DNA from 2 places in the Allocoprococcus similis genome. Region 2 is predicted to be linked to the other one. Evidence: riboswitches for the same ligand, from Rfam matches in the RefSeq annotation. Region 2 holds a riboswitch; the other holds the start of a gene.
What was found. A riboswitch is a leader RNA that binds a small molecule or an ion and turns the genes downstream of it on or off. The one in region 2 is predicted to bind glycine.
Positions count from the first base shown of each region.

Region 1: it holds a riboswitch for glycine, as region 2 does, so the genes downstream of both, ACYQ5K_RS13225 (GrdX family protein) here and ACYQ5K_RS15445 (serine hydroxymethyltransferase) in region 2, are expected to answer to the same signal.

Region 1 is NZ_BAAHSG010000037.1:21,549-36,995, forward strand. Features, by position in the region: gene ACYQ5K_RS13195 (DUF5717 family protein) at 1-2,493, shown strand, start outside; gene ACYQ5K_RS13200 (DUF5716 family protein) at 2,509-3,798, shown strand; gene ACYQ5K_RS13205 (hypothetical protein) at 3,773-4,534, shown strand; gene purF (amidophosphoribosyltransferase) at 4,640-6,076, shown strand; gene purB (adenylosuccinate lyase) at 6,090-7,523, shown strand; gene ACYQ5K_RS13220 (alanine/glycine:cation symporter family protein) at 7,950-9,323, shown strand; glycine riboswitch at 9,491-9,615, shown strand; gene ACYQ5K_RS13225 (GrdX family protein) at 9,799-10,185, shown strand; gene ACYQ5K_RS13230 (glycine/sarcosine/betaine reductase component B subunit) at 10,267-11,547, shown strand; gene grdB (glycine reductase complex selenoprotein B) at 11,568-12,881, shown strand; gene trxB (thioredoxin-disulfide reductase) at 12,930-13,874, shown strand; gene trxA (thioredoxin TrxA) at 13,912-14,229, shown strand; gene grdA (glycine/sarcosine/betaine reductase complex selenoprotein A) at 14,363-14,836, shown strand; gene grdC (glycine/sarcosine/betaine reductase complex component C subunit beta) at 15,132-15,447, shown strand, end outside.
Region 2 is NZ_BAAHSG010000045.1:19,492-34,938, forward strand. Features, by position in the region: gene recO (DNA repair protein RecO) at 1-571, shown strand, start outside; gene ACYQ5K_RS15440 (glycine--tRNA ligase) at 750-2,141, shown strand; glycine riboswitch at 2,598-2,710, shown strand; gene ACYQ5K_RS15445 (serine hydroxymethyltransferase) at 2,975-4,222, shown strand; gene gcvT (glycine cleavage system aminomethyltransferase GcvT) at 4,235-5,323, shown strand; gene gcvH (glycine cleavage system protein GcvH) at 5,427-5,804, shown strand; gene gcvPA (aminomethyl-transferring glycine dehydrogenase subunit GcvPA) at 5,829-7,142, shown strand; gene gcvPB (aminomethyl-transferring glycine dehydrogenase subunit GcvPB) at 7,142-8,572, shown strand; gene ACYQ5K_RS15470 (lipoate--protein ligase) at 8,603-9,601, shown strand; gene lpdA (dihydrolipoyl dehydrogenase) at 9,616-11,019, shown strand; gene ACYQ5K_RS15480 (bifunctional folylpolyglutamate synthase/dihydrofolate synthase) at 11,100-12,389, shown strand; gene folE (GTP cyclohydrolase I FolE) at 12,415-12,969, shown strand; gene ACYQ5K_RS15490 (HD domain-containing protein) at 12,974-13,510, shown strand; gene folP (dihydropteroate synthase) at 13,527-14,336, shown strand; gene folK (2-amino-4-hydroxy-6-hydroxymethyldihydropteridine diphosphokinase) at 14,350-15,171, shown strand; gene ACYQ5K_RS15505 (aminopeptidase) at 15,243-15,447, shown strand, end outside.

The DNA of each region.
Region 1 (15,447 bases), on a different contig from region 2:
GGAAATAATTATGGACAGATTGTTTTTGAAAGTCCGTATGAATCGCTGACCTATGAGGTAATGCTGGCTAATCACAAGGATCATGCGGAGAACAGACGTGTGGCAGATAAGACGATCGCATCGATCATAAAGGAATTTCTTGCGTACAAGGCAGACGGAAAAAATCTGACAGCCTGGGCGGATGCGACAAGAGAAAAACTGAAGGGACTGGATATATATTCAGAAGACGGAGATGTTTATCCACTGTTTGATGCGCATCTTAACCTGCTCTGCAAGGAGCCGGACAAGGCAAGTGATATTCTGGATGATTACAATTACAGCCGTTTCTCGGTGAATAAGGATTCCGTCATTTCATCGTATTATCTGTATCTGACTGCGCTTTTAAGAAAATCAGGCAGCCAGGTCAACAAAGCGATAGAAGAACTGAATAAGGCATATATGAAAGAACCGACGTCATGGCAGCTTGTGTGTATGCTGATTGACATTGATCCGGAATATAAAAACTACAGCAAAAAATTACAGGTTCTGGAACGCCATTGCAGCAACGGTGCGAATCAGGTGATCCTGTACTGGCAGGCATACCGGTGTTTTCTGGAGAAACCAACCTGTCTGAAAAAACTATCAGCATTTGAAGTGCAGATTCTTAATTTTGCACAGAAACACGGAGTCCTGACAAAGGAAATTGCACTTTACATGGCAAACCTGGCATCCCAGCAGCGGACCTATGATAAGAATCTGGACAAAGTGATGCGGAAAGTGTATCGGATTTTCCAGGATCCACAGATCCTGACAGCGATCTGTACTCACCTGATCCGTGGCAATCGCACAACGCCTGACTGCTTTGAGTGGTATGCATCAGCAGTAAAAGAAGATCTGAAGATCGCGCAGCTTTTTGAATATTATATGATGACTGTAGATGATAAATATCTGGACAGACAGTTTCCGAAATCGGTACTGCTTTACTTCCGGCATGGAAATACACTGGAATATAAAAAAGCAGCAGTACTTTATGCGAATCTGATCAACTGCGAAGAAGAAAGCAGTGAGCTTTACAGTGCTTACAGAGAGCAGATGGAACGGTTTGCATGGACACAGCTTGAGAACCGCAGAATCAATGATATCTTACATATCATTTACAAACGCTGCTGCACCGAGCGGGATATGACACCGGAAAGGATCCGGGCGGTTTATGATATCTGTCATGCTTATGAGATTAAGACAACGGCAAAGAACATGGCGTTTGTCATGGTGATCGAACCGGATGGAACAATCAGTCAGAAAGTACAGTACAGTGCAGATGGTGTGATTGTATATCTGTACAGTAAGGACGCGCGGATCGTCTGGGAATCAAAAGACGGCCGTCATTATATTGATTCCATTCCATATGAAACTATGCGGATGTTCTATGAGAACCGGTATATGGAAATCTGCAGAAAATATCAGGAAGAGCATGAGGAAGAGGAACGAAAAAAAGAGAAAAAAGAACTGACCTGGGATATGCTTAGAAAGCACGGACTTGAGACGGCAGATGAAAAAGAAGTATTTAAAATGTGCAGCATGCGCCTGCGCGAAGAAGGTGCGGAGGAGGATGATTTCCTTCTGGCACTTTGTTTTGAACTGTTCCTGAAAGACCAGTATGATAAGCAGACACTTTCTTATCTTGCTGAGTATTATTGTGGCTCTACCCGTAACATGAAGAGGCTCTGGCATGTGGCGAGAGATTATGATATTACGACTTACAAGCTTTCAGAGAGGATCATTACGCAGATGCTTTTCTCGGAAACGATGTTTGGTGAGGAAGAGATTTTTGCGGATTATTATGAAGGAAGAACGTATTTCCGCTTGAAGAGAGCATATCTTGCCTATGTTTCAAGAGAGTATGTGGTAAATGGACGCCAGGTAAAAGGATGTATTTTTGTGATCATTGCAAATGAATACCGCAAAGAGGAGGATCTTCCGGATATCTGCAAGATTGCTCTGCTGAAATATTATTCCAGCAGGGAAGTGCATCAGGAACTGGAACCGATGCTGCGTGAATTTTTGCGTGAAATGTGTGAGAAACAGCTGTATTTTTCTTTCTATTTAAAATATCCGGAGAGCTGGCTGAGAGAGGTGCAGCTTTATGATAAGACGATGATTGAATATCACGCAAAGCCTGGTAGCAAGGTGGCGATTTCTTATCAGATACGTAAGGGTGAAAGCGACAATATGAACTACCAGGAAGAAATACTGCTTCCAGCGTATGAAGATACTTATATCAAGAGCTTTATTTTGTTCGGTGATGAATCTCTTCGTTATTATTTTACAGAGACGAATAAAGATAAGGTGACAGTCACGGAAAAACGTGATTATAAACCGCGGGAGGTAAGGCCGATCGGAAGATTTGGAAGACTGAATGATATGACATCGCTGAAGGATGAAGCGCTGGCAATCGCAATGAAGGAATTTGCAACAGAAAAACAGCTTGCTGATGATATTTTTGTTGCTTACTAAAGGAGGAAATACTTCATGGCACATGGAAGTATCATAGGATATGACATCAATGCAAAGATGTGTCAGATCAGTTATTATAATGAACAAACACAGGAACCGGAGACGGTAGATACAGGGATTGAAAAGGAAAACAATCAGATCCCTCTGGTGATGAACTATTACAAAGAGACCTGGACTTACGGAAGACAGGCAAGAAGAATGTCTACGGTAAGGGACAGTATCTGCGTGGAAGGAATCTGGGAATGTGCGCTTGGCAATAGGAAAATCGAGGTAGACGGACAGGAATATGAAGGTGTCCAGCTTCTGGCAGATTTTGTAAAGTACACGTTGAATGGATTTGAAGAAATTGAAAGCATCACGTTTACAGTCCCGGAGAAAAACGAAGACATCCGCGTCCTGCTGAAGGGAATCGGACAGAAGCTCGGAGTGGCAAAGGAAAATATTTATGTTCAGGACTACAAGGAAAGCTTCTGTCATTATATGTTTAACCAGCCGAAAGAATTATGGCAGTATGAAGCGGCACTTTTCTACTGTGACGAGGATGTGATCCGGGCATATATGCTGCGGGAACTGAAGAACAGTTCGCAGAAAAGCAGGGAAAGCTTTGTGACAGTGGACAAGGTGGCGGATGCGCGTATGGAAGAACTGGAAGCAGTTTATCCGGTGCTGCATGTTGAGAAGGCAAAAGCGGCAGATGAGCATTTTAAACGTTTTATCCAGAGTGTATTCAACAAGAAGATGATCTCTTCTGTCTTTTTGACAGGGGATGGGTTTGAAAATAACTGGTATCCGAATTCTCTGCGCGTTCTTTGTAACGGACGCCGTGCGTTTATGGGAAATAATCTGTACAGTAAAGGGGCGTGTTATACGGCGCAGCGCAGAAAAGAGGAACAGTCAGATGCACCGGTCTACCTGGATGAGACAAAGCTGACCGAGCAGATTTCTGTGCGGATGCGCGTGAATGGAGAAGAAGGCTGGTATCCACTGGTATCCTGGGGCAATCACTGGTACGAATCAGACAGACAGTTCGAGGTGCTTCTTGGTGATACAGAGAATATTGAAATCCATGTAGATTCTCTGGTGACCGGCAGGCATCTTGTGGAGCCGGTTTCCCTGAAAGGTATGCCGGACCGGAAAAATTATGCGCTTCGTCTGAAGATTAATACATTTTTCTCGGATGAAAAGACCTGTCATATTATTTTTGAAGATATGGGATTTGGTGAATTTTTTGCGCCATCAGGATTCCGGGTGGAGAAGATCATTGAATTAGGAGGCAGCAATGGGCAGTTTAATTCTTTGTCATAAGAAAAAGGCAAAACATCCATATGAAATTTCGAGGATCCATACAAGGATCAGTACACTTGAAGAACTGTGTTATTATCTGTGCAACAATCTGTATCTGATCGATTATACGATCATGAATGAGCAGCTCTGCAGATGGATTGCAGATGAACTGGAAATGCAGGATCTTGCAGTAAAGCTGGTGGAATTGATCCGGAATCATGGTTCCGTGGAGAAATTTGTGGTTCTTGTGCTGCATGAATCCAGAATCTACACACCGGGTGAAATGGCACACATCCAGAATGTTCTGGAAAAACTCAAGAACCAGAAAGAAGTAGAACGCCAGAAATACAAAGCAGATACGCTGATGGAAAGCGGAGAACTGGAATCGGCAATCCTGGTTTACATGTCGATTATCAACGGAGAAAAGGATGATTCGGTAGATAAGCGTTTTTATGGCCGCGTGTATGCGTGCCTTGCCGGAGCATATGGGAGAGCATTTCTGTATGAAGAGTCGGCGAGAATGTATGAGAAGGCGTATAAGATCTGTGAAGATAATAAAATGCTGGAAGGTTATCTGTATGCAAGTTCCAGATACATGCCGCAGGATGAATATCAGAAGATGGTTATGGGCAATGAAATCCTTTTGGAAATTGACAATAAACTTACAGAAAAGATAGAAAATGTGAGAGAAAATATCAACATCGAACCGTCAAGGGAATTGTTTGAAGAATGGAAAAAAGAGTACAGAAGAGCATAGTGTTCGGGAGAAAGTTCAAGGCTGTGTATTGATTTTCGGAAAATCATGTATTATACTCTCTATGTAAAAAATAAGCGGATACAACAAATAGGAGAAGACAAAACGATGAGCGAACTTGAAAGAGTAGAGACTGGGTTAGGTGAAGAATGTGGTGTATTCGGAGCCTATGATATGGATGGCGGCGATGTTGCACCGTCGGTGTACTATGGTTTGTTTGCCCTTCAGCACAGAGGGCAGGAAAGCTGCGGAATTGCAGTGACAGATACCTATGGCAAGCGGAAAGTCCATTTCAGGAAAGGGCTTGGACTTGTCAACGAAGTATTCAATGAGGAAGAGCTTGACAAATTAAAGGGAAACCTCGGCGTCGGACATGTGCGGTATTCGACAGCAGGAGGAACGCGTGCGGAAAATGCACAGCCACTGGTTCTGAATTATGTGAAAGGTACATTGGTAATTGCCCACAATGGTAATCTGACAAATGCAATTGAGCTTCGTCATGAGCTGGAATATACAGGAGCTATCTTCCAGACAACCATTGATTCAGAAGTGATTGCCTATCACATTGCAAGAGAGCGTTTGAAGGTTTCGAAGGCAGAGGATGCGGTCAAGAATGCGATGAAGAAGATTGAGGGTGCATATGCACTGGTTGTATCAAGCCCGCGTAAGATGATCGGAGCGAGAGATCCGTTTGGCCTCAAACCACTCTGTATCGGTAAGCGTGATAATACCTGGTTTCTGGCATCAGAAAGCTGTGCGCTTGCGGCTGTTGGAGCAGATTTTGTCCGTGATGTAGAGCCGGGAGAGATTGTCAGTTTTACAAAGCATGGTGTGTCTTCGGACAAGAGTATGCAGATTCCACCTGAAAAGCAGGCGCGTTGTATTTTTGAGTATATTTATTTCGCACGTATGGACAGTGTGATCGACAGCATCAATGTATATCATGCAAGGATTGTTGCGGGAAAAGCTCTTGCACAGTCTTATCCGGTAGAGGCTGATCTGGTAGTCGGTGTACCGGATTCCGGACTTGTTGCGGCAAAAGGATATTCGGAATATTCCGGAATTCCTTATGGCATGGCGTTTCATAAGAACAGTTATGTAGGAAGAACCTTTATCAAGCCGAAGCAGAGCCAGAGAGAGTCCAGTGTGAAGATCAAACTGAATGTCATTGAAGAGGTTGTACGGGGCAAGCGTATTGTTATGGTAGATGATTCCATCGTCCGTGGAACGACCTGTGCAAATATCATCAAGATGCTCAAGAAAGCAGGAGCAAAAGAAGTTCATGTAAGAATCAGTTCGCCACCGTTTTTACATCCTTGCTATTTTGGTACGGATGTACCGTCGAATGATCAGCTCATTGCTCATTCACATACAACGGAGCAGATCCGTGAAATGATCGGAGCAGATTCTCTTGGATATATGGAAATAGATAAGCTGAAAGACATGGTTGGAGATCTTGGATACTGCGATGCATGTTTTACAGGAAATTACCCGATGCGCGTTCCGGGAAAAGATATTTCCCACGCGTTTGAGTCAGAAGAATAGGGAGGATAAGACTATGGGATACGACAAGTATGTAAGTCCGCTTTCAGAGCGGTATGCCAGCAAGGAGATGCAGTATATTTTTTCTCCGGACATGAAATTTAAGACATGGAGAAAACTCTGGATCGCACTTGCAGAGACGGAAAAAGAGCTGGGGCTCAATATTACAGATGAACAGATCGCAGAACTGAAAGAGCATGCAGAGGATATCAATTACGATGTCGCAAAAGCACGTGAAAAAGTAGTGCGTCATGATGTGATGTCTCATGTCTATGCATATGGACAGCAGTGCCCGAAAGCAAAAGGGATCATCCATCTGGGAGCGACTTCCTGTTATGTAGGTGATAATACCGATATCATTATCATGGCAGAGGCCCTGAAACTTGTTAAGAAAAAGCTGGTTAATGTTCTGGATGAACTTTCAAAGTTTGCAGATCAGTATAAAGATCTTCCGACACTTGCATTTACTCATTTCCAGCCGGCACAGCCGACAACTGTTGGAAAGAGAGCAACCCTCTGGATGCAGGAATTTTCCATGGACCTTGCAGATCTTGACTATGTACTTGGAAGCTTAAAGCTTCTCGGATCAAAGGGAACAACCGGTACACAGGCAAGTTTCCTGGAACTGTTTGAGGGAGATCAGGAGACCATTGATAAGATCGATCCAATGATTGCTAAGAAGATGGGATTTGAAGCATGCTATCCGGTATCCGGACAGACCTATTCCCGTAAAGTGGATACAAGAGTTGTGAATGTTCTTGCCGGAATTGCAGCAAGTGCACACAAATTCTCCAATGACATCCGTCTTCTCCAGCATCTGAAAGAAGTGGAAGAGCCGTTTGAAAAGACGCAGATCGGATCTTCTGCAATGGCATATAAGAGAAATCCAATGAGAAGCGAACGAATCGCATCTCTGTCCCGCTACGTGATGATTGATGCACTGAACCCGGCGATCACTTCTGCTACACAGTGGTTTGAACGTACTCTGGATGACTCTGCAAACAAGCGCCTGAGTGTACCGGAAGGTTTCCTCGCGATTGACGGTATTCTGGATCTGTGCCTGAATGTCGTTGACGGACTGGTTGTATATCCGAAAGTAATTGAAAAACGTCTGATGTCTGAACTTCCGTTCATGGCAACAGAGAATATTATGATGGATGCAGTGAAAGCTGGTGGAGACCGTCAGGAACTGCATGAAAGAATCCGTGAACTTTCGATGGAAGCAGGAAAGAATGTTAAAGAAAAAGGTCTGGACAACAACCTTCTTGAACTGATCGCGGCAGATGATGCATTTAATCTGAGCCTGGAGGATCTTCAGAAAACAATGGATCCATCCAAATATGTAGGACGTTCCAAAGAACAGGTCGAAGCATTCCTTAAGAATGTGATCCGGCCGATCCTGGATGAAAATAAAGAGCTGCTTGGTGTAAAAGCAGAGATTAATGTATAGAATATCTGAATAAACAAAAATAGAAGAGCAGGAAGCAGATTTCCGGGTAAGACGGAAGAATGTTTCCTGCTTTTTATTTATGTTTCATGGTCTGAAAATAACTTCTTTGAAATATCAATATAGTAAAGAATTAACGTGTTCATGTGAAAGAATCTATAAATCCCATGGAAATGTATAGATATTAAATCGTCATTAATTAGACAATTTGACGAAAAACATAAAAACAGCATTTTTGACAAACATAGAAAAGCGCGAAAAAACGCACTTATTTAGAGTGAATTTATTATGTTATCGCAGTAACATGGTGATAATATACAAAAAATAAATAAGTTAACTGAAAATATTGCATAAAAACTATAAATAAGTTATTATAGATTCAACAGATAAAAACTATAAGGGATGTCTATTAAAAAGGAGGGTTATTGTATGAACATTAACGATTTAGTATTAAAGGTAAATGATGTCCTAACAGGATCGGTGCTGATCATAGCACTTGTAGGTATTGGCTTGCTGTTCACATTTAAGCTTGGATTTATCCAGATCCGTGGCTTTAAAGATGGATGGAACAGAACCTTTGGCGGACTTTTTGGCAAGAAAGGGGATGCCGGAAAAGACGGAATGTCTTCTTTCCAGGCACTTGCAACAGCGATCGCTGCTCAGGTTGGTACCGGAAATATCGCCGGAGCTGCAACCGCAATTGCAGTCGGTGGTCCGGGAGCAATCTTCTGGATGTGGATCAGTGCATTTCTCGGAATGTCAACGATCTTCGCAGAAGCGGTTATGGCTCAGAAGTTCAAGCAAGTCAGTGATGACGGAACCGTAACCGGTGGTCCGGTATATTACATACGAGGAGCATTTAAAGGAGCGTTCGGAAAAGTTCTGGCAGCTATTTTTGCAGTCCTGATCATCTTTGCACTTGGATTCATGGGCAATGCGGTTCAGTCTAACTCAATTGCAGCATCATGGAACACTGCATTCGGAATTCCGAAGATTGCAATGGGTATTTTTGTAGCAGTTGTTTCTCTGTTTGTATTCACAGGTGGTATGAAGCGAATCGCAAAAGTTACTGAACTGATCGTGCCGATCATGGCAGCGTTTTACATAGTAGGTTCTTTGATCGTAATTTTTGCAAACGTTACAGCAATCCCGTCAGCATTCCATGACATTATTGTCGGTGCGTTTAAACCAGCAGCAGTAGCAGGTGGTGCAATGGGCGCAACCTTGAAGCTTGCAGTACAGAAAGGTGTGGCAAGAGGTCTCTTCTCAAATGAAGCTGGTATGGGTTCTACACCGCATGCACATGCAGTAGCAAAAGTTAATCATCCGGTAGAACAGGGCTTTGTAGCAATGATTGGTGTATTTATCGATACATTTGTAATCCTGAACCTGACAGCTCTTGTAATCATCACAACCGGTTCAAGAACATCTGGTCTTACAGGCGCACAGCTGAGCCAGTATGCATTCTCTACATTATATGGTAAGTTCGGTGAGATCTTTATCGCGATCTGTATGTTATTCTTCGCATTCTCAACGATCATCGGATGGTATTTCTTCGGTGAAGCAAACATCCGTTACCTGTTTGGAGCAAAAGCTGTTAAAATTTACTCAATCATTGTATGTATCTGCGTAGCGCTCGGATCACTTCAGGAAGTAGATCTTGTATGGAATATGGCAGACTGCTTCAACAGTATGATGGTTATCCCGAATGCGATTGCACTGGTAGCACTCAGCGGTCTTGTTAAGAAGACGCACGATGATTACTATAATAATTTCCTGCCAAATCAGAAAAAGGGAAAATAGATAATTTGTATAATAGCTGAGAAATAGTTATAGAAAAAAACAATAAGAAATATACAAAAAAATCTATAAAAAGACTAGCATTTTGTATAAATGTGTGTTATAGTAATCATGTCAGCAAGAGAGCTGATGCAAAATGAATAAAAGATGCAGTCAATTAGATAGTAGGTTGATATTTCCTGCGAGAGAATCATTTATAAAGATATTTGATAAATGGTCGCCGAAGATGCAAACCGTAGAGCAGTAAAGCTCGTTGAATGGTGAAACTTTCAGGCAAAAGGATCGGGAAAGGTACTACACTCTGAATCCGGAATTACCGAATTTACAAGGAAACAGAAAGGGCGTTTAAAACAGAGAGGTTGTTTTGACGTCCTTTTTTGATACCAGATATATGTTAAAAAATTATCTGGAGTATTTCAGACACAGGGAGTCAAAAAAGACCGCATAAACGGACAGGGGACGAAAGGAAGAAGCGGCTATGAATACTGGATTTATGATTATCACAAATAATCCACTGGTAAAAGAAAAACTCGGGGAAGATTATCATGTGGAATATGAAGAACTTTCTTATGAGGACACACTTAAAAAAGTTCAGAAGATGATCTTCCAGGGATACAAACTTCTGACACATCCACTGTCCGGAAGCGTAAAACCGAATGAGACTCCATATAAGTCGGTTATGCTCTCGGAATCGCCGGAAGGTCTGGATGCGCAGGCAATGCAGATCATCGCAAGTGCCATTCAGGCGTGTGGCAAATTTCAGTTTAAGTCTGATCTTTATAAACCTCAGGTTTATGCAGACTTCCAGCTTGTAGATTATACACTGATCTCAAGCGCACTGCCGTCAGCAGAAAGCTGGCGATAGAAAAAAGGCTGTAGAAGTACATGCGGTTTGGTGTACTTTTGAGCATATAACAAACACATTCAAAAAAGGAGGGAATTTACAGTGAAATTAGAAGTAGGTCACATTTTTATTAACGACATTCAGTTCGCATCTGAATCAAAGATCGAAAATGGTGTTCTTTATGTTGACGAAGAAGCTGTAAAGGCAATCGTTCTTGAGGACGAAAAAATCAAAGGTGTTAAATTTGATATCGCAAAACCAGGTGAAAGCGTTCGTATCACTCCGGTTAAAGATGTTATTGAACCACGTGTTAAAGTTGAAGGAAGAGGGGGAGTCTTCCCAGGCGTTATCGCAAAAGTTGACACTGTAGGAAGTGGTAAGACATATGCATTAAAAGGAATGGCTGTTGTAACAGCTGGTAAGATCGTTGGATTCCAGGAAGGTATCATCGATATGTCTGGCCCGGGTGCAGAATACACACCATTCTCTAAACTGAACAACTTAGTAGTTGTTTGTGAACCAGTTGACGGAATCAAACAGCATGAATATGAAAAAGCTGTTCGTCTTGCTGGATTCAGAGTAGCAGTTTATCTTGGGGAACTTGCTCGTGAACTCACACCAGACGAGACAAAGACATATGAAACATACGGAATCATGGAAGGAAAAGAAAAATTCCCGAATCTTCCGAGAGTTGCTTATGTACAGATGCTTCAGAGTCAGGGACTTCTTCATGACACATATGTATACGGTGTTGATGCAAAGAGAACACTTTCTACAATCATGAACCCAACAGAAGTTATGGACGGAGCTATCGTATCTGGTAACTGCGTATCCGCTTGTGATAAGAACCCGACATACGTTCATGAAAACAACCCGGTTGTACATGACCTGTTCGAAGAACACGGAAAAACAATCAACTTCGTTTGCCAGATTCTTACAAACGAAAACGTATACCTTGCTGATAAGATGCGTTCATCTGACTGGACAGCTAAGATGTGCCGTCTGTTAGACCTTGATGCAGTTATCGTATCTCAGGAAGGATTCGGTAACCCGGATACTGACCTTATCATGAACTGCAAGAAGATCGAAGCTGAAGGTGTTAAGACTGTAATCATTACAGACGAATATGCCGGACGTGACGGAAAATCTCAGTCACTCGCAGATGCTGATCCAGCTGCAGATGCAGTTGTAACTGGTGGAAATGCTAACCAGGTAATCGTACTTCCTAAGATGGATAAAGTAATCGGAACAGAAGAATTCGTTACAATCATTGCTGGTGGTAATGAACATTCTCATCGTGAAGATGGAACAATCGAAGTTGAAATTCAGGCCATTACCGGTGCTACAAATGAAACCGGATTTGGATATCTGAGTGCACGCTAGGAATGGAGGACGTAAAGATAATGAGTAAAATTAAAGTTGTACATTATATCAATCAGTTCTTCGCTCAGATCGGTGGAGAAGAAAAAGCTGATTATCCTGCTGAACTTCGCGTAGGCGAAATCGTTGGACCTGGACAGGCTCTGACACAGCAGTTTGGAGAAGAAGCAGAGATTGTAGCTACAATCGTTTGTGGTGACTCTTACTTCAATGAAAACCTTGACAAAGCAAAAGCTGATATTCTTGAAATGGTTAAGAGCCAGAATCCTGATATCTTCATCGCAGGACCTGCTTTCAATGCCGGACGTTATGGTGTTGCTTGCGGAACTATCTGTGATGCAGTACAGGAAGAACTCGGAATCCCTGCAGTAACTGGTATGTATGTAGAAAACCCAGGTGCTGATATGTTCAAGAACAAAGTTTATACAGTATCTACTAAGAACAGCGCAGCTGGTATGAGAGATGCAGTTAAGAAACTTGCTCCTCTTGCTCTTAAGATCGCTAAAGGCGAAAAAATCGGTGCTTCTTGTGAGGAAGGTTACATGCCGAACGGAGTTCGTGTAAACTTCTTCGAAAAAGAACGTGGATCTAAGAGAGCTGTTAAGATGCTCCTTAAGAAACTGGCAGACAAGCCATTCGAGACAGAGTATCCAATGCCATCATTCGACCGTGTTGATCCACAGCCGGCTATCAAAGATCTTAGCAAGGCTACAATCGCACTTTGTACTTCAGGCGGAATCGTTCCGAAAGGAAATCCGGACCACATTGAAAGTTCAAATGCTTCTCACTACGGAGAATATGACATCACAGGTGTTATGGATCTTACAGAAGAAACATACGAAACAGCTCATGGTGGATATGACCCGGTATATGCTAACGAAGATGCAGACCGTGTACTTCCGGTAGATGTTATGCGTGAATTCGAAAAAGAAGGCGTTATCGGAAAACTTCACAACAAATTCTATACAACAGTTGGTAACGGTACAGCCGTAGCTTCTGCAAAAGCTTTCGCTGAGGAATATGCTCAGAAACTTATCGCAGACGGTGTTGACGCAGTTATCATGACCTCTACTTGAGGTACCTGTACACGTTGCGGTGCAACAATGGTAAAAGCAATTGAAGCAGCTGGACTCCCGGTAGTTCATATGTGTACAGTAACTCCGATTTCCATGACAGTTGGTGCGAACAGAATCGTTCCTACGATCGCTATTCCGCATCCACTTGGAAATCCGGCCCTTGAAAAAGATGAAGAGTACGCTCTTCGTAAGGGACTTGTTGAAAAAGCTCTGAAAGCTCTGACAACAGAAGTAGACGGACAGACAATTTTTGACAACTAAACATAAGTTAGAAGGTCATGTAATTTTATTAAAAAAGGAGAGAACGTTATGAGCAAAGTTTATGACGTGATCGTCCTGGGTGGCGGACCTGCAGGTTTATCTGCAGGTCTGTACGCAGGAAGAAGCCGTCTTTCAACACTGGTAATTGAAAAAGGAAAAGATGGTGGACAGATCGCAATCACAGATGAAATCGAAAATTATCCTGGACAGATCGTAGAAGGGGAAAGCGGTCCTTCTCTTATCGCAAGAATGACACAGCAGTGTGAAAAATTCGGCGTTGAGAGAGCATCAGACGTAATTAATGAAGCACATCTGGAAGGCGATATCAAAGTACTGAAGAGTGCGAAAGCCGAATATCAGGCAAAAACGGTTATCATCGCAACCGGAGCTTTTGCAAGACCGATCGGATGCAAAGGCGAAAAAGAATTCATGGGTAAGGGCGTTTCTTACTGCGCTACCTGTGATGCAAACTTCTTCGAAGATTTTGAAGTATACGTAGTAGGTGGAGGAGACTCTGCAGTAGAAGAAGCTATGTACCTTACAAAATTCGCAAGAAAAGTTACAATTATTCACAGACGTGATGAACTTCGTGCAGCAAAATCCATTCAGGAGAAAGCATTCAAGAACGAAAAACTTCACTTTATGTGGGATACAGTTGTAGAAGAAGTCGGCGGTGACGGAATCCTTTCTGAGATGACTGTTAAGAATGTTAAAACAGGTGAACTCACTAAGATCGTAGCTGATGAAGATGACGGAATGTTCGGTGTATTCGGATTTATCGGAACACTTCCAAACTCTAAGATCTATGAAGGAACAGGTCTTGAGATGGATGAGAGAGGATATATCCCGACAGATGCAGATATGCATACCAATATCCCAGGTGTATTCGCAGCAGGCGATATCCGCGTTAAGAGCTTAAGACAGGTTGTTACAGCCGCTGCTGATGGAGCTATTGCAGCTACACAGGCAGAAAAGTACATTAACGAATTATAAGAACACACTATTTAATAGAGTGAGGAGGACATTTGACATGTTAGAAGTAGATAAGAAAACATTTGAAGACGAAGTCTTAAAAGCAGAAGGTTATGTATTCGTAGATTTCTTTGGTGATGGATGCGTTCCATGCCAGGCTCTGATGCCGTTCGTACATGAAATGGCAGACAAATACGGAGATAAGATCAAATTTACATCTCTGAATACAACAAAAGCTCGTCGTCTTGCTATCGGACAGAAGATCCTTGGTCTTCCGGTTATGGCTATTTACAAAGATGGCGAAAAAGTAGAAGAAGTAGTAAAAGACGATGCTACACAGGAAAGCATCGAAGCAATGATTAAGAAATATATTTAATCATTATTTAAATTTGGTGAGCCGCGCACAGGCGGCAAGAGCTGTCTGTGTGCTCACAATATATAATCGCGTAAAGCGTGTAAAACTATTAACAAAACAAAATTTTAAAAGAAAGGAAGGAGGAAAAGACATCATGGCAATTTTAAAAGATAAAAAAGTTGTTATCATCGGTGACCGTGACGGTGTACCGGGACCAGCAATCGCAGAATGCGTTAAGACAGCTGGCGGAGATGTAGTTTTTTCTTCAACAGAATGTTTCGTCTGAACTAGCGCAGGCGCAATGGATCTGGAGAATCAGAAAAGGGTAAAAGAATTTGCTGAGGAGTACGGCCCGGAAAACGTAGTCGTAATCGTAGGCGCAGCTGAGGGAGAAGCAGCAGGACTTGCTGCAGAAACCGTTACAGCAGGAGACCCGACATTCGCAGGTCCGTTGACAGGGGTCCAGCTTGGACTCACGACTTATCATGTATGTGAACCAGAGTTAAAAGAAGAATTTGACCCGGCTGTTTACGATGAACAGGTAGGCATGATGGAAATGGTGCTTGATGTTGATGATATCGTAGACGAAATGTCAGCAATCCGCGACGAATATTGCAAATACCTCTAAGATAAAGAGGGGTATACCTTCAAAGCGGAATATCTGAGATAGAGGTACAGGCGGCAGGATTCTTCCTGCCGCCTGTTTTATTGCCAGGCATATTGGGAACATGCTGGTATTGCATTAGTGAATTGCCTAGCAGATCAGAAATGTGCCAGTGATACATTTCTGATGAAAGCTTGTTTAGCGCATTCTGCCAAAATTCTTTTGAATTCAGGACAGGTAGATTATACGCGCATATCACGGAGAAATGAATGATGGTGACATTCGCAGAAAAGAATGTCAGGAAAGGTGGAAACCAGCGATGAACAGTGTAATTAAAGGAGCAGGATATGTACTCGTACATACCCCGGAAATGGTAGTTTACAACGGAACAACACAGACAACAGAAAGAGTTGTTAATCCGGAATCAGAATATTTAAAAGAACTTAGAGATCATCTTCGGTCATATGAAACATGTGTAAATTATTGGCCGAATCAGGTATATATTGGAAATGCAACACCGGACGACCTTACCCAGGTTGAATTTCCTTACTACGATAAAGTAAAAGAAGGCGCAGAGCGTTACGGAAAATACGGTGAGATCATGCCGGAAGACGAATTCCTTCTTTTAGCTCAGG
Region 2 (15,447 bases):
GCTGTATGAAGGAAGAAATTCCAACACCCTCCAGTCGGCAGAGATCGAGAATTATTTTGCAGAGCTCCGCACGGATGTGGAAGCGGCATACTATGCATTTTATTTTCTCGAATTTGCAGATTTTTATACAAGGGAAGCTAATGACGAGAGGGAAATGCTGAAGCTTCTTTATCAGACGATGCGCGTGCTGACGAAAAAGATCATTCCATTTGAGCTGGTACGCTACATATTTGAACTGAAGGCACTCAGTGTCAGCGGGGAAGGACCGCAGGTATTTCAGTGTGTCAGATGCGGGAACAGGGAACGTCCCTGTGTGTTCAGTGTGAAGGAGGGCGGTCTGGTCTGCAGTGAATGTGGTCAGAATGTCTATGACGGAATGCGGCTGAATACGTCTACCCTTTATGCCATGCAGTTCATTGTCGGGACACCGGTGGAAAAGCTCTATACCTTTACCTTAAGCGATGAAGTTTTAAAGGAACTGGGAAAGGTAATGGGGCGTTATCTGGATGTATACGTGGATCACAGATTCAAGTCGCTTGAGATTCTGGAGCAGCTCACAGGGCTGAAATAACCGGAAAATTGTATATTAGATTAGAAAATAAAGACAAATTTGGCGAAAATTAGCAGGATAAGCTTGCAAAACCTATATGCAGTAGGTATAATAGGTGAATCAGAGAGGAATAAATGTTATCGCGATAAGTAGCGTTGTTCTTCTAACGAAAAATAAAAAGAATGCGAGGATTAGTGTTATGGTAGAAAAGACAATGGACAAAATTGTAGCTTTGGCAAAATCAAGAGGCTTTGTATATCCGGGGTCTGAAATCTACGGTGGGCTTGCAAATACATGGGATTATGGTAACCTGGGTGTTGAACTTAAGAACAACGTAAAGAGAGCATGGTGGAAGAAATTTATTCAGGAGAATCCGTACAACGTAGGTGTTGACTGTGCGATCCTGATGAATCCGCAGACATGGATCGCTTCCGGACATCTGGGAGGATTCAGTGATCCGCTGATGGACTGTAAGGAATGTCACGAACGTTTCCGTGCAGATAAGATCATTGAAGATTATGCACATGAGCATGGAATTGATATTCCGGACAGCATTGATGGATGGTCACATGAAGAGATGGAAGGATTTATCAAAGAACATGAAGTTCCGTGTCCGACCTGCGGAAAACATAATTTCACAGAGATCCGTGAATTTAACCTGATGTTCAAGACTTTCCAGGGTGTAACAGAAGATGCAAAGAACGTTGTTTACCTTCGTCCTGAGACTGCACAGGGAATCTTCGTAAACTTTAAGAATGTACAGAGAACTTCAAGAAAGAAGCTTCCATTTGGTATTGGTCAGATCGGTAAATCATTCCGTAACGAGATCACACCGGGTAACTTTACATTCCGTACCCGTGAGTTTGAACAGATGGAGCTTGAATTCTTCTGCAAACCGGATACAGACCTTGAATGGTTTGCTTACTGGAAGAAATTCTGTCTCGATTGGCTGTTCTCTCTTGGACTTAAGGATGAGGAGGTCCGTTACAGAGATCATGACAAAGAAGAGCTTTCTTTCTACAGCAAGGCTACAACAGACGTAGAATTCCTCTTCCCATTCGGATGGGGCGAGCTGTGGGGAATCGCAGACAGAACCGATTATGACCTGACACAGCATCAGAATGTATCCGGACAGGATCTGACTTACTTTGATGATGAGACCAATGAAAAATACATTCCATACGTTATCGAGCCATCACTTGGTGCTGACCGTGTGGTACTTGCGTTCCTTTGCGCAGCATATGATGAGGAAGAACTGGAAGACGGTTCTACACGTACCGTTATGCACTTCCATCCGGAACTTGCACCGATTAAGATCGGTGTGCTTCCGCTTTCCAAGAAGCTGAACGAAGGTGCTGAGAAGGTTTATGCAATGCTTAGCAAATACTACAACTGCGAATTCGATGACAGAGGAAATATCGGTAAGAGATATCGCCGTCAGGATGAGATCGGAACACCGTTCTGCGTAACTTATGACTTCGATTCTGAAGAAGACGGAGCAGTTACTGTTCGTGACCGTGATACGATGCAGCAGGAAAGAATTAAAATTGAAGATCTCAAAGCATACTTTGAGAAGAAATTTGAGTGGTAGAGATTTGAAAAGATCCGGATTTCCCTGGTTTGGGAAGTCCGGATCTTTTTGTGCGAAAAAGTTTGTTGGGGAAGTTGTGAGACAAATGGAAGTAGTCAAATTTTTTGATGGATGGGAAAAAGCGGTATGACAGGTTGATGTGGTGAAGCAATGAAAGATAGATTTTCTGAATAAGTGATATTTATGTAGAGGCTTGAAAAATTTGGAATAAAAATGGTAGATACTAGGGAGTGTAATCGTGATAGGTTGGCTAGAATGCGTGGATTTTGAGAAAAAAATTTAATTTGTGAAAATAGACAAAGAGAATGGATGATACAGTTAAAAAATAGTCAATAAAAACGATGATTATAGAGCGAAGCTATTAAATATTCTGACAAATAATAAACAATAAAGAAAATTATTTAACGCTTGACTAATTGTGACGACAATTATATAATGTGTTTAAGTTAAGGTTGGATGATGAATATGTGAGATACTTGTTGTACAGACGGCGCGCACCGTTATTTAATGTACAGCATGAGCCGAAGGGGCAGGCAGAAACTCTCAGGCAAAAGGAACATATTCGGACAACACTCTGGAGAACAATATATATGTATTGTACCGAAGAAGTAGTCTGGACTATATAGCGCAAAAGTCCAGGTGATCTTTCAGGTGAACGGACAGAGGCAGACAAAAAAGGATTCAATGACGAAAACTTTTTTGCCTGTTTTTTTTGTACCCTAAAAAGCGGAATATTCAGAAAAATATAGATACAAATGATAAAATTCTGAATTTAACACACCGAAAAGGGAGCAAAAAAGACAAGGTAGTTGGTTCTAAGGAGGTAAAAGAGAATGAACAGAATTGAAGATGTAACAAATTACATTACTGAATGTGATGAAGAAGTAGGAAAAGCGCTGCAGTTAGAACTTGGCCGTCAGCGCAGAAACCTTGAACTGATCGCATCAGAGAATATCGTAAGCCCGGCAGTTATGCTTGCGATGGGAACTGTACCGACAAACAAGTATGCAGAAGGTTATCCGGGAAAACGTTATTATGGTGGATGCGAGGATGTAGATATTCTTGAAAATCTTGCAATCGAACGTGCAAAGAAATTATTTGGATGTGATCATGTATGTGTACAGCCACATTCAGGAGCAAATGCGAATACAGCTGTATATCAGGCGCTGATCAAACCAGGCGATACAGTTATGGGATTGAACCTGGCACACGGCGGACATCTTACACATGGTTCACCGGTAAATCTTTCCGGTATCCTTTACAATTTCGTACCTTACAATGTCAATGATGACGGTGTTCTGGATTACGATGCAATCAGAAAGCTTGCTCATGAATGTAAACCGAAGATGATCGTAGCAGGAGCTTCGGCTTATCCAAGAGAGATCCGTTTTGATATTTTTGCAGATATCGCAAAAGAAGTTGGAGCTTATCTTTTCGTAGATATGGCACACATTGCAGGTCTTGTTGCAGCAGGACTTCACCAGAGCCCGGTTCCTTATGCTGATGTAGTTACAACAACAACACATAAGACACTCAGAGGACCTCGTGGTGGAATGATCATGTGCAAAGAAGAATATGCAAAAGCGATCAACAAAGCAATCTTCCCGGGAACACAGGGCGGACCTCTGATGCACATTATCGCAGCAAAAGCTGTATGCTTCGGAGAAGCCTTAAAACCGGAATTCAAAACCTATCAGGAACAGGTTGTCAAGAATGCAAAAGCACTTGCAGAAGCCATGGTTGAAGAAGGATTCAACCTTGTCAGCGGTGGAACAGACAACCATCTGATCCTTGTAGATCTTCAGAACATGAACATCACAGGAAAAGAACTTCAGAACAGACTAGATGAAGTTTACATCACAGTTAATAAGAATGCAGTTCCGAATGATCCTGCAAGCCCGTTTGTAACCAGTGGAGTTCGTATAGGAACACCGGCTGTTACAACAAGAGGTCTGAAAGAAGAAGATATGAAGACCATCGCAAAATTAATCAAGATGACCATTACAGACTTTGATACCAAAGCAGATGAAATCCGTGCTGAAGTTACAAAGATCTGCGATAAATATCCACTTTATCAATAGGAGGAAAGAAAGATGGAATTAAAGACACCACTCTATGAGGCTCATGTAAAAGCAGGTGGAAAGATCGTACCGTTTGCCGGATACCTTCTTCCGGTTCAGTATGAGACAGGCGTGATCAAAGAGCATATGGCAGTTCGTACCCAGGCTGGACTTTTTGATGTATCTCATATGGGTGAAATCCTTTGTGAAGGAAAAGATGCTCTTGCCAATCTGCAGCACATCCTTACAAACGATTTTACAAATATGGTAGACGGACAGGCAAGATACAGCCCGATGTGTAATGAGAACGGCGGAACCGTTGATGACCTGATCGTATATAAAAAATCAGATGACCACTATTTTATCGTAGTAAATGCAGCAAACAAAGATAAAGATTATCAGTGGATGCTTGCACATCAGTCAGGAGAGGTTACATTTACAGATGTATCCGATCAGTATGGACAGATCGCCCTTCAGGGACCGAAAGCGATGGAAATCTTAAGAAAACTTACAACAGAGGAAAATATTCCGAAGAAATATTATCATGCAGTATTTGACGCAGAAGTTGCCGGAATGCCTTGCATCGTATCCAAGACAGGATATACCGGTGAAGATGGAGTAGAAATCTACCTGGCAAGTGATCTTGCAGAAAAGATGTGGGAGACACTTCTTGAAGCAGGAAAAGAAGAGGGACTGATCCCTTGTGGACTTGGTGCACGTGATACACTTCGTATGGAAGCTGCAATGCCTCTTTACGGACATGAAATGGATGATGAAGTATCACCTCTTGAAACAGGCCTGAACTTCGGTGTTAAGATGAAAAAAGACGAATTCATCGGAAAGAAAGCCATGGAAGACAGAGGAACACCAAAGATCGAAAGAATTGGTCTTAAAGTAACAGGAAGAGGAATCATCCGTGAACATCAGGATCTGTATGTTGGAGATCAGAAGATCGGACATACAACATCCGGAACACATTGTCCTTATCTTGGATATCCGATCGCTATGGCACTTGTTGATGCCGGAAGCGTAGCAGTTGGTGACAAGGTAGAAGCTGATGTACGTGGAAGAAGAGTGGAAGCAGAAGTTGTGCAGCTTCCGTTCTATAAGAGAGCAAAATAAAAAAATAATAACGAAAACAGATTAACAGGCCGGTCGCGGAAAAAGCGATAGAGAGTGTTTGGAAAAGGCGGCCGGCAGTTGAAAAGAAAAGGAGATTAAAATCATGGAAGTTAGAGCAGAATTAAAATATACAAAATCACACGAATGGGTAAAAGAAGAAGGCGGAGTCTGGACAATTGGTCTTACAGATTATGCACAGTCAGCACTCGGTGATCTCGTATTCGTAAATCTTCCGGAAGTTGGAGACAGCGTAGAGGCCGGAGAAGTATTTGGAGATGTTGAATCTGTAAAAGCGGTATCAGATGTATATTCACCGGTAACAGGAGAAGTTGAAGAAATCAACGAAGAACTTCTTGACGCACCGGAAACGATCAATGGCGCTCCATATGATGCATGGTTCATCAAAGTAAAAGATGTATCCGGAACAGAGGAACTTCTTTCAGCAGAAGAATATGAGGCATTTGTAGCAAGTGAAGAATAATCAGGGAAAGGCGGTGGACCATTCATGGGAAGCTATGTACCGAATACAAAAGAGCAGCGTCAGGAAATGCTGAAAGAGATTGGGTTTCAGTCAATTGACGATCTGTTCGCACACATTCCGGCAGAAGTAAAGATCCAGGGCGGTCTTAATATTCCGGAAGGAAAAACAGAATTAGAAGTACGTCGTGATATGGAAAATATTGCTGCAAAGAATCAGATCTTTAAGACGATTTTCCGCGGCGCAGGTGCTTACCGGCATTTTATTCCGGCAACAGTAAAGAGCGTGATTTCAAAAGAAAATTTGTTAACTGCATATACTCCTTATCAGGCAGAGATCAGCCAGGGAATCCTGCAGTCGATCTTTGAATATCAGACCATGATCTGTGATCTGACAGGAATGGATATTTCCAATGCCTGCGTATACGATGGCGCAGAAGCATCCGCAGAAGGTGTGGCAATGTGTCGTGACAGAAAGCGCAGCAAAGCACTTGTTTCAGCTACCGTGAATCCATATGTTCTTGAGACGATCAAAACATACTGCTTCGGAAATGAAATGGAAGTAGAAGTGATTCCGGAAAAAGACGGACTTACAGATATTGAATATCTGAAGGAACATGTAGATGCACAGACAGCATGTGTACTGATCCAGCATCCGAACTATTACGGTAATCTGGAAGAAGCAGCCGAGATTGGTGAGATCACACATGGAGCAGGGGCAAAATATGTAATGAATGTCAATCCGATTTCTCTCGGTGTAGTAAAGACACCGGCAGAATATGGAGCTGATGTGGCAGTTGGCGAAGGACAGCCACTTGGACTTTCTATTGCATTCGGCGGACCATATCTTGGATTTATGGCTGCAACACAGAAGATGATGAGAAATCTTCCTGGACGTATCGTTGGACAGACAGAAGACCACAATGGAAAGAAAGGTTATGTACTTACTCTTCAGGCAAGAGAACAGCATATCCGTCGTGAAAAAGCATCCAGCAATATCTGCTCAAACCAGGCACTCTGCGCACTTGCAGTAGGCGTTTATCTGGCAACAATGGGCAATGAAGGAATTAAGAAAGCAGCAACACTTTCAACTTCAAAAGCACATTATCTTTCAGCAGAACTTGCAAAGGTTGGATACCAGACCGAGAACAAAGGAGAATTTTTCCATGAATTCGTAACTGTATCAGAGGTTCCGGTCGCAAAAGCACTTGCAGCACTTGAGGAAAAAGGAATCCTTGGAGGATTTCCGCTTGATGAACACAGAATTCTGTGGTGCTGTACAGAAGTGAATACCAAAGAAGAGATGGACGCAGTTGTTCAGATTCTGAAGGAGGTGCAGTAATGTTAATATTTGAAAAAAGCAGACCTGGAAGAGGTTGCGATTTACTGCCAGAATGCGATGTAGAAGTAACACTTCCACAGGAAAAAGATAAAAGAGAGAAAAAACTTCATCTGCCAGAGCTTTCTGAGATTGAACTGAGCAGACATTATACAGAGCTTGCAAAGAAATCACATGGTGTGAATGATGGTTTCTATCCACTCGGATCTTGTACAATGAAATACAATCCGAAGATCAATGAAGATATGGCAGCACTTCCGGGATTCACAGAGATCCATCCACTGCAGCCGGCACATACGGTACAGGGATGCCTGGAAGTCATCAAAGAATCTGAAAATCTGCTCTGCGAGATCACGGGTATGGATCGTATGACATTCCAGCCGGCAGCCGGTGCTCACGGAGAATTTACAGGGCTTCTTCTGATCAAAGCATATCATAAGAGCCGTGGAGACGAAAAGAGAAAGAAAATCATCGTTCCGGACTCTGCACATGGAACCAACCCGGCAAGTGCGGCAATGGCAGGATTCCAGGTAGTCAGCATTGAATCTGCACCGGATGGTGGTGTTGATCTTGAAAAATTACAGGAAGTATGCGGAGAGGATACAGCAGGACTTATGCTTACCAATCCAAATACGGTAGGACTTTTTGATAAGAATATCCTGAAAATCACGGAGATCGTTCATAACTGCGGCGGACTTTGCTATTATGACGGAGCAAACTTAAACGCAGTTATGGGAACTGTTCGCCCTGGAGATATGGGATTTGATGTGATCCATCTGAATCTTCACAAAACCTTCTCAACTCCGCACGGTGGCGGTGGTCCTGGAAGCGGACCTGTTGGATGCAAGAGCATGCTGGTTCCGTTCCTTCCATCTTATGTAGTAGATGGGGAAGAAGAACTGAAATTTGTAAAAGAACCACAGAGCATCGGTGAGATGAAGAGCTTCTATGGAAACTTTACAGTCATCGTAAAAGCACTTACCTATGTGAAGACACTGGGACGCGAAGGTATTCCGGAAGCGAGCCGGAATGCAGTTTTGAATGCAAACTACATGATGAACAAACTGAAAGACCTTTATACAATGGCGTATGATGAGGTATGTATGCATGAATTCGTAATGAGTCTTGCAGATCTGAAAAAGAAAACAGGAATTTCTGCAATGGATATTGCAAAAGGACTTCTTGATAACGGTATCCATCCACCGACAATGTACTTCCCGCTGATCGTTGAGGAAGCACTGATGGTAGAGCCGACAGAGACAGAGTCCAAAGAAACTCTGGATGAAGCAGTAGAGGTATTACGCAAACTGTATGAAATCGCAGAAACAGATGCCGAACAGCTTCATCAGGCTCCTGTTACAACACCGGTTACAAGAATGGATGAGGTTGGAGCAGCAAGACATCCATATCTGCGATACGAATGGCAGGACTAATAAGTTATAGCTTAAAGCGAGGGAAAAACTATGATTGAAAAGATTACTTATATTGAAAGCAATCAGTTCAGTCCATATAGAAATCTTGCAGTGGAGGAGTATTTGCTCCTCCACTGCGAGGATAAAGAATGTATTCTTTATCTGTGGCAGAATCAGAATACAGTTGTTATCGGACGGAATCAAAATGCTTGGAAAGAATGTAGAACAACAAAGCTGGAAGAAGAAGGTGGTCATCTTGCCAGGCGTCTGTCAGGTGGCGGAGCTGTGTACCATGATCTGGGAAATATGAACTTCACATTTCTGATCAATAAAGAAGAATATGATCTGGACCGGCAGCTTCAGGTAATCATAGGAGCGATGGAGATCCTTGGATTGAAGGCTGAAAAATCCGGGCGTAACGATATCCTGATCGATGGAAAGAAATTCTCAGGAAATGCGTTTTATGAGCAGGAAAAACATTGCTATCACCATGGCACGATCATGGTAGGAGTAAACATGGAAACCTTATCCAGATATCTGACTGTATCAAAGGATAAACTGAAATCAAAGGGGGTTGATTCGGTAAAATCCAGAGTGACAAATTTAAGAGATTATCTTCCGGAGCTTACAATGGAAGAACTGAAGGTGGCACTTAAGCAGTCATTTGAAAAGGTATACGGATTAAAGGTACGTGATAAAAAAATAGAAGACCTTGATACCGGAGTAATTGCAGAAAGAGAGAAATTTTTCTCTTCATGGAACTGGCTCTATGGCAGAAAAATTGATTTTCAGTATGAGCTTTCCCACCGTTTTGGATGGGGAGGAATTACACTTCAGTTTGCAGTAGAATCAGGAAAGATCAAGGATGCAATTGCATGGTCGGATGCACTGAATCCGGATTTCATACATACACTTCCAAAGTATCTGAAAGGACTGAAGTACAGAAAGGAAAGTATCTGTACGGAATTGGGGCTGTTCTGGTCAGATAATCCACAGGAAGAAGAGATGATGAAAGACATTATCGAATGGATTCAGGGCGAGGAACTGTAGGAGGATGAAATAAAATGAGCGAGAAGTTTGATGTAGTAGTAATTGGAGCCGGTCCGGGAGGATATGTGGCAGCAATCAAATCTGCGAAGCTTGGAATGAAGACCGCAGTGATCGAAGAGAGAGAAGTCGGGGGAACATGCCTGAACAGAGGATGTATTCCGGCAAAAGCAATGATTCATGCATCGACATTATATCGTGAAATCAAAGAAGCGGACCGCTTCGGAATTTCAGCATCAGATGTTACTTATGATTTTGAAAAAATTCTGGAATATAAGGAGCAGACAACCGGACAGCTTGTTCAGGGAGTAGAACAGCTCCTGCAGGCAAACGGCGTAACAAGATATTATGGAAAAGGCACACTTTTTGAGGGGAAAAAAGTTAAGATTACAGGGAATGAAGAACAGTCTGTCGAAGCAGAGAATGTCATTCTGGCTTCTGGTTCCAAACCACTGATTCTTCCGATCCCGGGAATGGATCTTCCGAGAGTTCTGACAAGTGATGAACTCTTCAAGATGAGAGAAGTTCCAAAGAGTCTGGTTATCATCGGGGGCGGTGTGATCAGTGTAGAATTTGCTACCGTATATTCCGCACTTGGATCTAAGGTTACCATTCTTGAAGCAATGCCGCGGCTGGTTCCAAATATGGATAAAGAGATCGCACAGAACCTGAAACTGATCCTGAAGAAACGTGGCGTAGAAAGCCATACATCAGCAGCAGTACAGGGTGTGCATATGGAAGGGGATACCTGTGTATGTACCTTCGTCGAAAAAGAAAAAGAACAGACTGTAGAAGCAGAATATGTTCTGTGCGCAGTCGGAAGATGCCCGAATACCGACGGATTATTTGCAGAAGGTGCTGCTCCGGATATGGAAAGAGGACGTGTTCTTGTAAATGATAAATTCGAAAGCAGTATTCCGGGAGTCTATGCGATCGGTGATCTGATCTTTGGCGCACAGCTTGCCCATGCAGCAAGTGCACAGGGAATCGTTGTTGCAGAACAGCTGGCGGGAAAAGAACCTTCTGTGAATCTGAATGTGGTTCCGGGATGTGTTTATACAGATCCGGAAATCGCATCAGCAGGTATTACAGAAGATGCAGCCAAAGAACAGGGAATCAAAGTGAAGACTGGCAAATTTATCATGAGTGCCAATGGTAAATCTCTTATTACAAAAGAAGAAAGAGGATTTATCAAGATCGTGGCAGATGAAGAGACAGATGTGATTCTCGGAGCACAGATGATGTGTGCAAGAGCCACAGACATGATCGGTGAATTTGTAACTGCGATCGCAAATAAAATGACGGTTGCACAGCTTTTAAAGGGAATGCGTGCACATCCGACGTATAACGAAGGAATCGGAGAAGCCCTGGAAGAAGCAGAGGGTGGAGCGATCCACGTTGTACCAAAGAAAAAGAAATAGAACTGTACAGTAGTAAAGGAATATGATAAAATATTCAGATATCAGCATATGCTGAAAAGTACAAAAAGGAAAATTAAATCATGTTATACGAAGAAGCAAGGGTATATTTGGATCATGTATCGAAATACGGAAGTGTACTTGGCTTAGATAGTATAAAGAGCTTATTGGGTGAGCTTGGGAATCCGCAGAAAGATTTGAAATTTATACATATAGCCGGGACTAATGGAAAAGGATCGATTCTCGCCGGACTCTCCGGTATCCTGCAACATGCAGGGTACCGGACCGGAAGATACTGTTCTCCGACCGTGATGGGATATATGGAACGATTTCAGGTTGATGGCCAATGGATGGCGGAGGACGAGCTCGCCCCTTTTGTATCTCAGGTGAAAGAGGCAGCAGAAAAAGTAGAAGAAAAAACGGATCTCACCGTAACCGTTTTCGAGATGGAAACGGCGATCGCATTTCTCTATTTCAGAGAAAAACAGTGTGATTATGTCGTTCTGGAAGCCGGAATGGGTGGGCTTCTTGATGCGACAAATGTAATAGATACTACTGTTCTGAGTATTTTTGCATCGATCAGTATGGATCATATTGGTGTACTTGGAAATACACTGGAAGAAATTGCGGAAAACAAAGCCGGGATTATAAAGCCATCCTGCCAGGCGGTGGTGACAGCGCCGCAGAAACCGTTTGTGATCCGAATTTTACAGGAAAAGACAGAAGAATGTGGCTGCCAGATCCGGATTGCGCATCCGGAAAAGGCAAAAGTGAAAAGAGAATTGATGGATGGTCAGATTTTTTCTTATGAGGAGTATGAGGACATTCATCTGAATCTGATCGGAAGATATCAGATCGACAATGCAGTGACGGTATTGGAGGCTGTGAAAGCCCTGAATGAGAATGGAGCGGTTATTCCGGAGGATGCGGTAAGAGCAGGATTTGCAAAAGTAATCTGGCAGGGAAGATTCCAGGTTCTTGAAAGAGAACCGTTGATGATCGCAGATGGCGCACACAATCAGGATGCAGCGCTTAGGCTTGCAGAAAATGTGAGAACCTATCTTGCAGGAAGACGGATCATCGGAGTGATGGGTGTTTTTAAAGATAAAGAGTACCGGAAAATGGCAGAGATCATGGCACCGTATCTTACGAAAGTGTATACGATCGATCTCCCGAATCGGGAGCGGAGTCTGGCGAAAGAAGAACTATGCAAAGTATTGGAAGAAAATGGAGTACAGGCAGAACCGGCAGAAGGAATCCGGGAGGCACTTACAGCAGCAAAAGCAGACTGTAAAAGGGATGATGTGGTTCTGAGTTTTGGTTCCCTGTCTTATCTGGGGGATGTGATTCGGATTTGCAGGAAAAGGAAATAGACTGAGAAAAGAAAGAGAGAACATTATGGTAGATCATAAAAAAGTAGAACAGGCAATCCGGCTTTTGCTGGATGGAATCGGTGAAGATCCTGACAGAGAAGGACTGGTTGAAACACCGGACCGGATTGCAAGAATGTATGAAGAAATCTGTGGCGGAATGAATGAGGATGCAGCGGAACACCTGAAAAAGACATTTACAGCAGAAAATAATGAAATGGTTGTGGAAAAAGATATTACATTCTATTCCATGTGCGAGCATCATATGCTGCCATTTTACGGCAAAGTTCATATTGCCTATATTCCGGATGGAAAGGTGGTGGGACTTAGCAAGCTTGCGCGGACTGTGGAAGTATTTGCGAGAAGACTTCAGCTTCAGGAACAGATGACAGCACAGATCGCGGATGCCCTGATGGAGAATCTTCGTCCAAAGGGAGTGATGGTACTTGCGGAGGCCGAGCATATGTGTATGACCATGCGTGGAATCAAAAAGCCGGGAAGCAAGACGGTCAGTGTTGTTACAAGAGGTGCATTTGAAGAGAATGAAAAACTGCAGAACATGTTTTTCCGTATGATAGGTTAGTGCGATGGAAATAAAACGAAAACTGGAAGAGCAGAGGAGGATGCAGAGAGTCTGGAGAATATATGAGCATCCTCTTTTTGAAGAGGGACTGGCAAAGAATAAAGATGCAGAAAAGGAAAGAAAATTCTGCCATCATGATATGAATCATTTTCTGGACGTGGGACGTCTGATGTATATTTTTTCGATGGAGCGTGGATATGCCCTTGGGAAAGAAGAGATTTATGCGGCAGCATTACTTCATGACATCGGGAAATGGCAGCAGTATAAGGCGGGAATCCCCCATGAAATAGCGAGTGCTGAAATTGCAAAAAGGATTCTGGAAGAGACTGGATTTACAAAGGCGGAGTCGGACAGGATTCTTTTTGCAATTTTAAGCCACCGGGGCAAAGCAGAAGAGACAGAAAATGCAGGGCAGGATAAGCGGCAGTTTGCAGAGCTCCTTTATGATGCGGATAAGATTTCCCGCGTGTGCTACGCGTGTCCGGCTGAAAAGGACTGCAACTGGAGCAGGGAAAAGAAAAACCAGAAGATCATCTGGTAGAAAACGAGGAACGAAAATGAGAATTGGAAATAAAGAATTTGACACAGCAAAACATACTTATATAATGGGAATCCTGAATGTGACACCGGATTCTTTTTCAGACGGGGGAAAGTGGAACGGTTATGATGCGGCAATGCGTCATGCAGAAGAACTTTTAGAAGGCGGAACCGATATCCTGGATATCGGAGGAGAGTCTACAAGACCAGGACACCGGCAGATCACATCGGAAGAAGAGATTACAAGAACTGCACCGGTGATCGAAGCTGTCAAAAAGAATTTTGATGTGCCGGTTTCGATTGACACTTATAAAAGTGATGTGGCAGAGGCGGCACTTCAGGCAGGGGCAGACCTGGTGAATGATATCTGGGGATTCCAGTACGATGAAAAGATGGCAGGCCTTGTGAAAAAATATGATGCGGCATGCTGTCTGATGCATAATAAAAACGAAGCAGTGTACAAGGATTTCCTGAGGGATATGTATGCAGAACTGCAAAAATGTGTAGATACCGCGAAGGCAGCCGGGATTGAAGATGACCGGATCATGCTGGATCCGGGGGTTGGATTTGGAAAGACCTATGAAATGAACCTGGATGTGATGAAGCATCTGGATCTTTTTAACGGACTTGGATATCCGATGCTTCTTGGAACTTCCAGAAAATCCATGATCGGTCTGACACTGGATCTGCCGGTAACTGAAAGAGAAGAAGGAACTCTTGTCACAACCGTGATGGCAGTACAGAGTCATTATGGATTTGTGCGCGTTCATGATGCCGAGAAAAACCGCAGAGCGATCAAGATGACAGAAGTGATTCTGGCAAGAGAGTAAGCAGGAGAAAAAGATGGATCAGATAAAAATTGAAAACCTGGAAATATTTGCAAATCATGGGGTGTATCCGGAAGAAAACAGACTGGGACAGAAGTTTCTGGTTTCCAGCATTTTATATGTGGATACACGCAAGGCGGGAAAAACGGATGACTTGGAAGCGTCTGTAAATTACGGAACCATTTCCCATCTGATAAAAGAAAAGATGGAAGAGAAGAATTACAGGCTGATCGAAGCAGTAGCAGAGCAGCTTGCAGAAGAGATCTTATTATTTGATGAAAAGATCAGGAAAGTCATGGTGGAAGTAAAGAAACCATGGGCGCCGTTAGGACTGCCGCTTGAGACGGTTTCCGTGAAGATTGAACGTGGCTGGAATGAAGCGTATATCGCACTCGGATCGAATATGGGGGACAAGAAAAAATACATTGAGAATGCGGTAGAAGAGCTGAAAAAAGAAAGACTTTGCAGAGTCCTGAAGGTATCGAAGCTGATCGGAACCGAGCCATATGGCGTGACGGATCAGGATGAGTTCCTGAACGGAGCACTGAAAATGGAAACACTGCTTACCCCGCATGAGCTTCTGGAGCTGTTACATCGGATTGAGCAGGAAGCCGGTAGAAAGCGGATCCGCAGATGGGGACCGAGAACACTGGATCTGGACATCATTTTCTATGGGGATCAGATCATTGAAGAGGATGATTTATGTGTACCACATATCGATATGCAGAACAGGGAATTTGTGCTTGGACCAATGTGTGAGATCGCACCGCATAAACGGCATCCAGTTTTGAAGGAAACGATGACGGAAATGCTTGTAAAGTTAAAGGGTAATAATTGACTTATTATCGGTAGAGGATTATACTGAAAGTATTGTGGGGAATCCCAACTGAATTGAAGAGAGGTATAGAAATGGAAGAAAAAAAGAATCTCTGGAGCTCTTATGATGAAGCTGCCAAAAAAGAACTTCACGAAATCAATGAAAAGTACAAAGCCTGCCTGGATGCCGGAAAGACAGAGCGAGAATGTGTAAAGCTTGCGGTTGAGATGGCGAAGGAAGCAGGATATCAGGATATCAAAGATGTTCTGAAAGAAGGAAAGAGCCTGAAAGCAGGAG